DNA from 2 places in the Achromobacter sp. 1014246743 genome. Region 1 is predicted to be linked to the other one. Evidence: predicted binding sites of a transcription regulator. Region 1 holds the regulator's gene; the other holds the start of a gene.
What was found. The regulator HrcA, encoded in region 1, represses chaperone genes, less so after heat shock. The targets are predictions, from matches to a motif close to TTAGCACTCNNNNNNNNNGAGTGCTAA.

Region 2: a site for HrcA is predicted at 2,598-2,624, ahead of rpoH (RNA polymerase sigma factor RpoH). Genes of this name have one in related genera too.

The regions. Positions count from the first base shown of each region.
Region 1 covers NZ_JCBANA010000001.1:114,586-118,793, reverse strand. Annotated here, with positions in the region: gene grpE (nucleotide exchange factor GrpE) at 1-232, opposite strand, end outside; gene AC6LJ2_RS00580 (hypothetical protein) at 338-571, opposite strand; gene hemH (ferrochelatase) at 584-1,675, opposite strand; gene hrcA (heat-inducible transcriptional repressor HrcA) at 1,721-2,725, opposite strand; gene AC6LJ2_RS00565 (NAD kinase) at 2,869-3,768, shown strand; gene recN (DNA repair protein RecN) at 3,782-4,208, shown strand, end outside.
Region 2 covers NZ_JCBANA010000015.1:35,542-39,749, forward strand. Annotated here, with positions in the region: gene AC6LJ2_RS08680 (cation:proton antiporter) at 1-312, opposite strand, end outside; gene cpdA (3',5'-cyclic-AMP phosphodiesterase) at 500-1,339, shown strand; gene rpoH (RNA polymerase sigma factor RpoH) at 1,667-2,551, opposite strand; gene AC6LJ2_RS08695 (hypothetical protein) at 2,741-3,430, opposite strand; gene fghA (S-formylglutathione hydrolase) at 3,528-4,208, opposite strand, start outside.

The sequences.
Region 1 (4,208 bases):
CGAACTTGCGTGCCTTGGACACTTCTTCCTGGGCGCGGCGGCGGACATTCTCGGCCTCGGCGTGGACGCGCAGAAGCTGGTCGTGCTGCTCATTGACGGTAGCCTGGGCCGCGTCCAGCTGGGCGCGCAACTCGTTCAGCTCGGCCTGCGCGGCGTCCTGGGCGGCGGGGGCCGCATCGGCGTTTTCGCCAAAACCGGGCGTCTGGTCTACAGGCTCGTGGGGTGCCGTCATGGGGAATCCTCCAAAAAGAATGGCTTTCGCAGACATGAATGGGGGCCAATACCCCTATTTCAAGCCCGGGAAAGCAAATATTCCCCCTGCCGCCCGCCGATCAGGTCATTTCTTGTGCGGCTGCGTCGGGGCCGTCGCATCGCTGGGGGGAAAGCTCTCTTTCAGGGCGCGATCGACGCGGGGATCATCATCGGGTTCAGGGCTGATCGACACCGGATCGCTGGCCGGAAAGGTCTCGGCCAGGGCTTCGTCCAGATCGTGTTCGACCTGGTCTTCTTCCACCGGGGTGCTGACGCGCCCCTTCTTCTCCAGCTTGCCCGTCTTGGGATCATGGTGCATACGCCCTCTCCTTCAAGTCCGTGGATGCGTAGGCCATCCTCGCAAGTGCCGTTCCACCAGGCTGGCCAACCCTGCGATCCAGGCGGGATCGTCGTTGAGCGCCGGGATGTAACGGAACTGCTTGCCACCGGCCTCGATGAAGGCGTCGCGGCATTCCAGGCTGATCTCTTCCAGGGTTTCCAGACAGTCTGCCACAAATCCCGGACACACCACATCCACCGCGGTCACCCCGGAGGCGGCCAGCGCCTTGAGCGTGGGTTCGGTATACGGCTCGAGCCAACGGGCGGTGCCGAAGCGGCTCTGGAAGGTCACCTCGATCTGCTCGCGCGGCAGCGACAGGCGCTGAGACAGCAGCCGGGCGGTCTCCATGCAATCGCGATAGTACGGATCGCCCAGCTCTATGGAGTAGCGCGGCAGGCCATGAAAGCTCATGACCAGTTTCTGCGGCTGACCGTGCTCAGCCCAATAGGACTCGATGCGGGCGGCCAGGGAATCCAGGTAGGCGGGTTCTTCGTGAAAGCGCTTGATGAAGCGCAATTCGGGCTGGTCGCGCAGGCGTGCGGCGTGGCGCGTGACGGCATCGACCACGGTGGCCGTGGTGCTGGCGGCGTACTGCGGGTATAGGGGCACGGTCAGGATGCGCTCGCAGCCCTTTGCCCGCAGGCGGGATATCGCGTCGGGAATCGACGGATTGCCGTAGCGCATGCCCAGCGCTACCTCCGCGTCGACGCCGGCTGCCGTCAGGGCCGCCTGCACGCCCTCGGCCTGGCGGCGGCTGTACACCATCAGCGGCGAGCCTTCCTTGAGCCAGACACCGGCGTAGCGCGGCTCGAGCTTCTTGGGACGCAGCGTCAGCACCAAGCCATGGAGGATCGGCTTCCAGAGATACCGAGGTATCTCGATGACGCGCGGATCGGACAGGAACTCGCCGAGGTACTTGCGGATGTCTTTCCTGGTGGGGGTATCCGGCGTGCCCAGGTTCACCAGCAGCACGCCTACCCTGCCCGGGGCCCGCGGCGGCGGATCCTCGTTGAAGGGATCGTCCTGCTCGGTTTCGGGCAGGTAGCGTTCAGGCCAGAGATACTTGAACAGGCGAAGAAACACAAAAACTCCCCTTCCTCCGCAAGGAGGATGTCGGTTCGGATGGAACTACTGGTTGTGGCTGAGGGCGTTGGACAGCAGCCGCGCCGTGATGTCCACGATGGGAATGACGCGTTCGTAGGCCATGCGGGTGGGTCCGATCACGCCGAGCGTGCCGACCACCTTGCCGTCCACGCCGTATGGCGCGGTGATGACCGAGACTTCTTCCATCGGCACCAGTTGGGAATCGCCGCCGATGTAGATCTGCACGCCCTGCGCCCGGCTGGACACATCAAGCAGCTGCAGCAGGTCGGTTTTCTTTTCGAACAGCGAGAACATCTTGCGCAGGCGATCCATGTCGGAGGCGATGTCGGTCACGTCCAGCAGCTTGCGTTCGCCGGAAATGACGACGGCGTCGCCGTCTTCCGCAGCCTCGGCGCTGGCCTCGACCGCGGCCTGCATCAGGCGCGAGATATCTTCGCGCAATTGCGCCAGTTCGGTGGACAGGGTGCGTCGCACCGCGTCGAACGACTTGCCCGCGAAGTGGATATTGAAGAAATTGCCGGCTTCGAGCAGTTCGGCTTCGGCGTAGTCGCGCTGCACGAACAGGATGCGGTTCTGGACGTCGCCATCAGGGGTGACGATGATCAGCAGCACGCGCTTGTCGGACAGGCGGATGAATTCGATCTGGCGGAACACCTGGGCCCGCTTGGGCGTGAGCACCACGCCGGCGAACTGGGTCAGGTTAGAGAGCAGCGCCGCCGCGGCGTTGACCGCGCGGGTGGGCTCGGCGGCGGACAGCATGTCGCCCATGTTGTGCGGCTGCAGCTGGTAGGACTGCACCGCAAGCAGGGAATCGACGAACATGCGATAGCCTCGCGGCGTGGACACCCGGCCGGCCGACGTATGCGGACTGTGGATCAGGCCCAGCTCTTCCAGATCCGCCATGACATTGCGGATGGTGGCGGGCGACAGATCGAAAACTTTCGAAAGCGTCCGCGAACCGACTGGTTGCCCATCGGCGATGTAGCGTTCGATCAACGCCTTCAGTAAAGCGCGTGCGCGGTCATCCATAGCGTGTATTTTAGGGAATCTTTTCCAATTAAGGCGATTTTTGTCCCGCCAACCGATATGCGGCCCCATATAATCGACGAACGGGCCACTTGTCGGACCGGTTTCGCCTTCGCTGTCAGGCTTTTCAGATTCGCCTTGCCACCATGCACTTTCCTACCGTCGCGCTGATCGGCAGATACCAGGACACCGGCCTGGACGCCCCGCTAAGAGCGCTTGCGCACGCACTGACGCAGGCCGGTCGGCAGGTGCTGGTCGACACCGACACCGCCCGCAACACGGGCCTGACCGAATATCCGGTCGCCACGCTCGAGCAAATCGGCCAGAGTGCCTCGCTGGCGGTCGTGATGGGCGGCGACGGCACCGTGCTGGGCGCCGCGCGTCACCTGGCGCCCTACGGCGTGCCGCTGGTCGGCATCAACCATGGCCGCCTGGGCTTCATTACCGACATCCCGTTGCAGGACGCGCACGGCGCGCTGGCGCGGGTGCTTGAAGGCAGCTACCAGATGGAAGCGCGCATGCTGCTGGAGGGCAGCGTCTGGCGCGGCAACCAGAAAATGTACTCTGCAACGGCCCTGAACGATGTGGTGCTGAATCGCGCCGGGCGCGGCGGCATGATCGAGGTCCGCGTCGAACTCGATGGCGCCTTCATGTACACGCAGCGTGCCGACGGCCTGATCATCGCCACGCCGACCGGCTCGACCGCCTACGCGCTGTCGGCGAACGGGCCCATCCTGCACCCCGGCATGAACGCCATGGTGCTGGTGCCCGTCGCGCCGCAGACGCTGTCCAACCGCCCCATCGTCATTCCCGACAGCGGCGTCCTGAACATGACGCTCACCGCCATGGGACGCGTCGAGGTCGGCGCCAGCGTGCATTTCGACATGCAGACCTGGTCCGACCTGCAGCCTGGCGACCGCATCGTCGTGCAGCGCGCGCCCTACACCATCAGTTTCGTGCATCCGGAAGGCTACAGCTTCTTTTCCACCCTGCGCCGCAAGCTGCACTGGAACCTGATGCCGCAAGCCACCGATAACGTAGAGTAAATAGCGCCCAGACATGCTGCGCACCCTGCACATCCGCGACTTTGTCATCGTCGAGCAGACCGAAATTCATTTCGGTCCCGGCTTTACCGTCTTCTCCGGCGAAACCGGCGCAGGCAAATCCATTCTTATCGACGCCCTGGCGCTGGCCTTGGGGGAACGCGGCGACGTCAGCGTACTGCGCGAAGGCGCCACGCGCGCCGACATCACCGCCGTGTTCGACACCCCGCGTGCCCTGCATGCCTGGCTGGCCGAACGCGAAATCGACGCCGACGAGGAACTCTCGCTACGCCGGGTGATCGACGCGCAAGGCCGCAGCCGCGCCTACATCAACGGCACCCCCGCCACCGTGGCGCAACTGCGCGAACTGGGCGACAGCCTGGTCGACATCCACGGCCAGCACGCCCATCAGAGCCTGATGCGACCCGACGCCCAGCGCGACC
Region 2 (4,208 bases), on a different contig from region 1:
CATCATCAGGATCGGCCCGATGTCGTCCATCAGCCGGCGCACGTTCATGGACAGCGCGGTCTCGAACAGCAGTACCGGCAGGAAGACCATCAGGAAGGTCTCGGACGAGATCTCGAAGCGTTCCAGCGAATCCAGGAAATCGCCGATCCAGCTGGGCGCCCAGCCGTGCACGTGCACGATGATGCCCAGCAAGCAGCCGACGATAGCCAGCAGCACCGAATAGGGCAGCTTGAGGCGACCGGCCAGGGGCGGCATGAAGCACACCAGCGTCAACAGGCCGGCCAGGCCGAATACGAGAAAACCTACATCCATGGAAAACGCCGCGTCCCGATCATGAAGCTTGTGAGAAGTTCCACAAGAATAGCGGGTTTTCGTGCAAGTCCTGCCGCGGGCGCCTGCACCACCACGTTTCGTTACGCCATCCCTGCCACCGGGCATGCGCCGAGCCGCGACTTTTTCGGTAAGGTAAGGGCCGTGCAGAACTTTGCAGGAGCCGCACTTGGCACGCGTCCACACCCTGGCCCGGCGCAACGATCCCCCGGCCATGCTTGTCCAATTGACCGATTGCCATCTGTTCGGCGAGCCCGAAACCGTGATGCTGGGCGTCAATACCGACGCCAGCCTGCGCGCGGTGCTGCGCCAGATCGAGGCCGACGGCAAGCATCCCGACCTGCTGCTGGCCACCGGCGACCTGTCCCAGGACGGCGAGCCCGCGGCCTACCGCCGCCTGGCGGCCACCCTCGGCTCGGCCCCGGCGCTGGAAGGCGCGCAGATCCGCTGCCTGCCCGGCAACCACGACCTGCCGGCGGCGATGCGCCAGGAACTGCCCCAATGGTCGGCGCCCGTGACGGACGTGGGCGCCTGGCGGGTGGTGTCGCTGGACACCACCGTGCCGGGTTCGAACGCCGGCCATCTGCCCGACAGCCAGCTGGACTTGCTGGAAGCCGCCCTGGCCGAGGCGCCCGGACGGCACACGCTATTGGCCATGCACCACAACCCGATGCAGATCGACAGCCACTGGCACGACTCGATGATGATCGACAATCCGCAGGCGCTGTTCAAGTTGTTGACGCGCTGGCCGCAGGTGCGCGTGCTGCTGTGGGGCCACGTGCACCACGAATTCGATCGCCGCCGGCACAACCTGCGCATGCTGGCCACCCCATCCACCTGCTTTCAGTTCAGCATCCGCGACGGCAAGCATGTGGTGGACAACCTGGCGCCGGGCTATCGCTGGATCAAGCTCTATCAAGACGGCTCGATGGCCACCGGCGTGCGGCGCGTCCAGGATGCCCTGTGGCATACGGCGCAGGCCGAGCCGGGCAGCGAGCAGGCGGCTTAGCGACCTGGTGCGTTTGGCGCGCGCAATAAAAAACGGGGCACCATATGCGTGGTGCCCCGCAAGCATCCGTCTCATAGGGGAGGGGAAAGAGGAGAAGCCGAGACGGATGACAAGACTGCCAACCAAAGTTTGCGGTCTACGTGAAGTTAGGCGGTGCGCACCTCATTAAGTTTCTGGAATCGCGCGTTATTTCGCGATGAATTTGTATCAATTTATTGACATAGGGAAGGGTTTGGCACGAGCGGCCTGCGCCCCGCCTCGCGGGGTTGCACCCGCAAATGAAAAGGGCTGCACACGGCAGCCCTTTTACGTGGTGCGACGCAAGCATCAGGCGGCGAGGTTGCCGCGCATTTTCTTCAGTGCAGCCGCTTCGATCTGGCGGATGCGTTCGGCGGATACGCCGAATTCCTGGGCCAGTTCGTGCAGCGTGGCGCCGCCGTCGTCTTGCAGCCAGCGGGCTTCGACGATGCGGCGCGAGCGCGCATCCAGCGCTTCGAGGGCACTGGACAGCCCCGTGCTTTGCAGCTGATCGCGTGCGGCGCGTTCCAGCACGCGGGTCGGTTCCTGGCGGCCTTCGTCGGACAGGTACGCGATGGGCGCGTAGCTGTCGTCATCGTCATCCTGGTTTTCCAGCGACATGTCGCGGCCGGACATGCGCACTTCCATTTCGCTGACGTCTTCGCGGCGCACGTTGAGTTCGCGCGCGATGTGGTCGACCTGTTCGGGGTCGAGCGTCTGGCCGTCGGGGCGCATGCTGCGCAGGTTGAAGAACAGCTTGCGCTGGGCCTTGGTGGTGGCCACCTTGACCAGACGCCAGTTGCGAATGATGTATTCGTGGATTTCGGCCTTGATCCAGTGCACGGCGAACGACACCAGGCGCACGCCGCGCTCGGGATCGAAGCGCTTCACGGCCTTCATCAGGCCGACATTGCCTTCCTGGATGAGGTCGGCGTGAGGCAAGCCGTAACCCAGGTACTGGCGAGCTACCGACACCACCAGGCGCAGGTGCGACAGCACCAGTTCGCGCGCGGCGCCCAGGTCTTCCTGGTCGCGCAGGCGACGGCCCAGTTCGGTCTCGCGCTCGGCGGACAGGACCGGCAGGCGGTTGACTGCGGAAATGTACGCGTCGATCGTGCCGAGTGCGCCCGGATTGGCAATGGCCAACGCCAGGGCGTTGCCGGAAGCGGCCAACGAGGTACTGGGTTGTTTCATAGCGGCGGTCTCCGGAGAGCGAAGGGGTAAAAACATGGATTCGATGTTAGCACTCTAGTAAAGGGAGTGCTAATTCGACTATTGCGGCGCGTCAAAGTTTCCTTCTCGCAACGCGTCCCCAATTTAAATTCATAACCGCCCGCCTGCCTGGCCGCCCCAAGGGCGGGCAGCTCCCGCGCGGGGCTCCCCCTACCAGCCCAGGCGTTTGAGGCCCTCGGCGGTGGACTCGCCGTCCGGCCGGACGAACAGGGCGCCGCGGGGGTCCAGGAAGACCTGGTATTTCGCGCCGTCGAAAAGCGGCATGTAGGCCGCGCTGCCGAATTGGACATCGACGAAGGGGAACCAGTTCGGGAAACTTTGCTTGAGCTGGCCCAGGTCCGGCGCGGGCCAGTCGTCCAGCGCGTGCACCGAGCGCGTGGCCGAGGCTTCGCGCGCCGTGTCGCTGTAGCGGCCGGACAGGCGCTCGAGGCGGTACAGCGGCGGCACGCCGGCCATCAGGGCCGGCAGGCGCCAGCGCACGACGCGGGCGTCGATCTGCCACTGGTCGCCGTACAGCACGTATTGCCGGGCGCCCACGCCCGGCGCGGTGGCGCTGACCTGGAACTGGCCATCGGCCTGCTGGCGGGCCTCGATCCGGGCGACCGGCTGGTCGGTGGTCAGCCTGAAGAACTGCACCAGGGACAAGGCCAGCAAGCCGGACACGCCGCCCAGCAGCAACAGCATCAGGCCGAACAGGCGCCGCACCGGGCGGAACTGGAAGGTGCGACGGCCGCGCTCGTCGCGCGGGCCGCCCTTGCCCAGGAGCATGGCGATGCCCGGCAGAAACAGGACGATCGCGGCCAGCAGGATCCAGACGAAGGGAGCGATTCCGTTGATCAAATCAGGCGGTCCTTAACAAGAACGCCGGGACGGGCAGTCTGGTGCACACGGCGCCGACAGCCTGCCCCGGCAGGCTGCCCAGTATAGAAGCGAGACGTCAGGGGGCTGGCTTTCCAAGCCGCTCGACGTGAAACCGGATGTGATCTTCGATGAACGTCGAGATGAAGTAGTAGCCGTGGTCGTAGCCGTCCTGGCGACGCAGGGTCAGGGGCTGGCCCGCAGCGGCGCAGGCGGCTTCGAAAACCTCGGGATACAACTGTTCGGCCAGGAATTGGTCTGCCGTGCCCTGGTCGACCAGGATGCCGCCGGGGAAGGGCTGGCGCAGGCCGCGCATCAACAGGGAAGCGTCATAGGCCGCCCAGTCGTCCGGATTGTCACCCAGGTAGGCGCCGAACGCCTTTTTGCCCCAGGGGCACTGGCTGGGCGCGGCAATCGGCGCGAAGGCCGACACCGAGCGGTACTGGCCCGGGTTGCGCAACGCCAGCACCAGTGCGCCGTGCCCACCCATCGAGTGGCCGAACAGGCCGACCCGCGCGGCGTCGCCTGGCAGGGCACGGGTGATGATGCCGTGCAGTTCCCGCGTGACGTAGCTGTCCATGCGGTAGTGGCCGCGCCAGGGCGCGGTGGTGGCGTCCACATAGAAGCCGGCACCGGTGCCAAGGTCCCAGCTTTCGTCTTCGCCCGGCACGCTGGCGCCGCGCGGACTGGTGTCGGGCGCCACCAGCATCACGCCCAGTTCGGCGGCCAGGCGCTGGGCGCCCGCCTTGATCATGAAGGT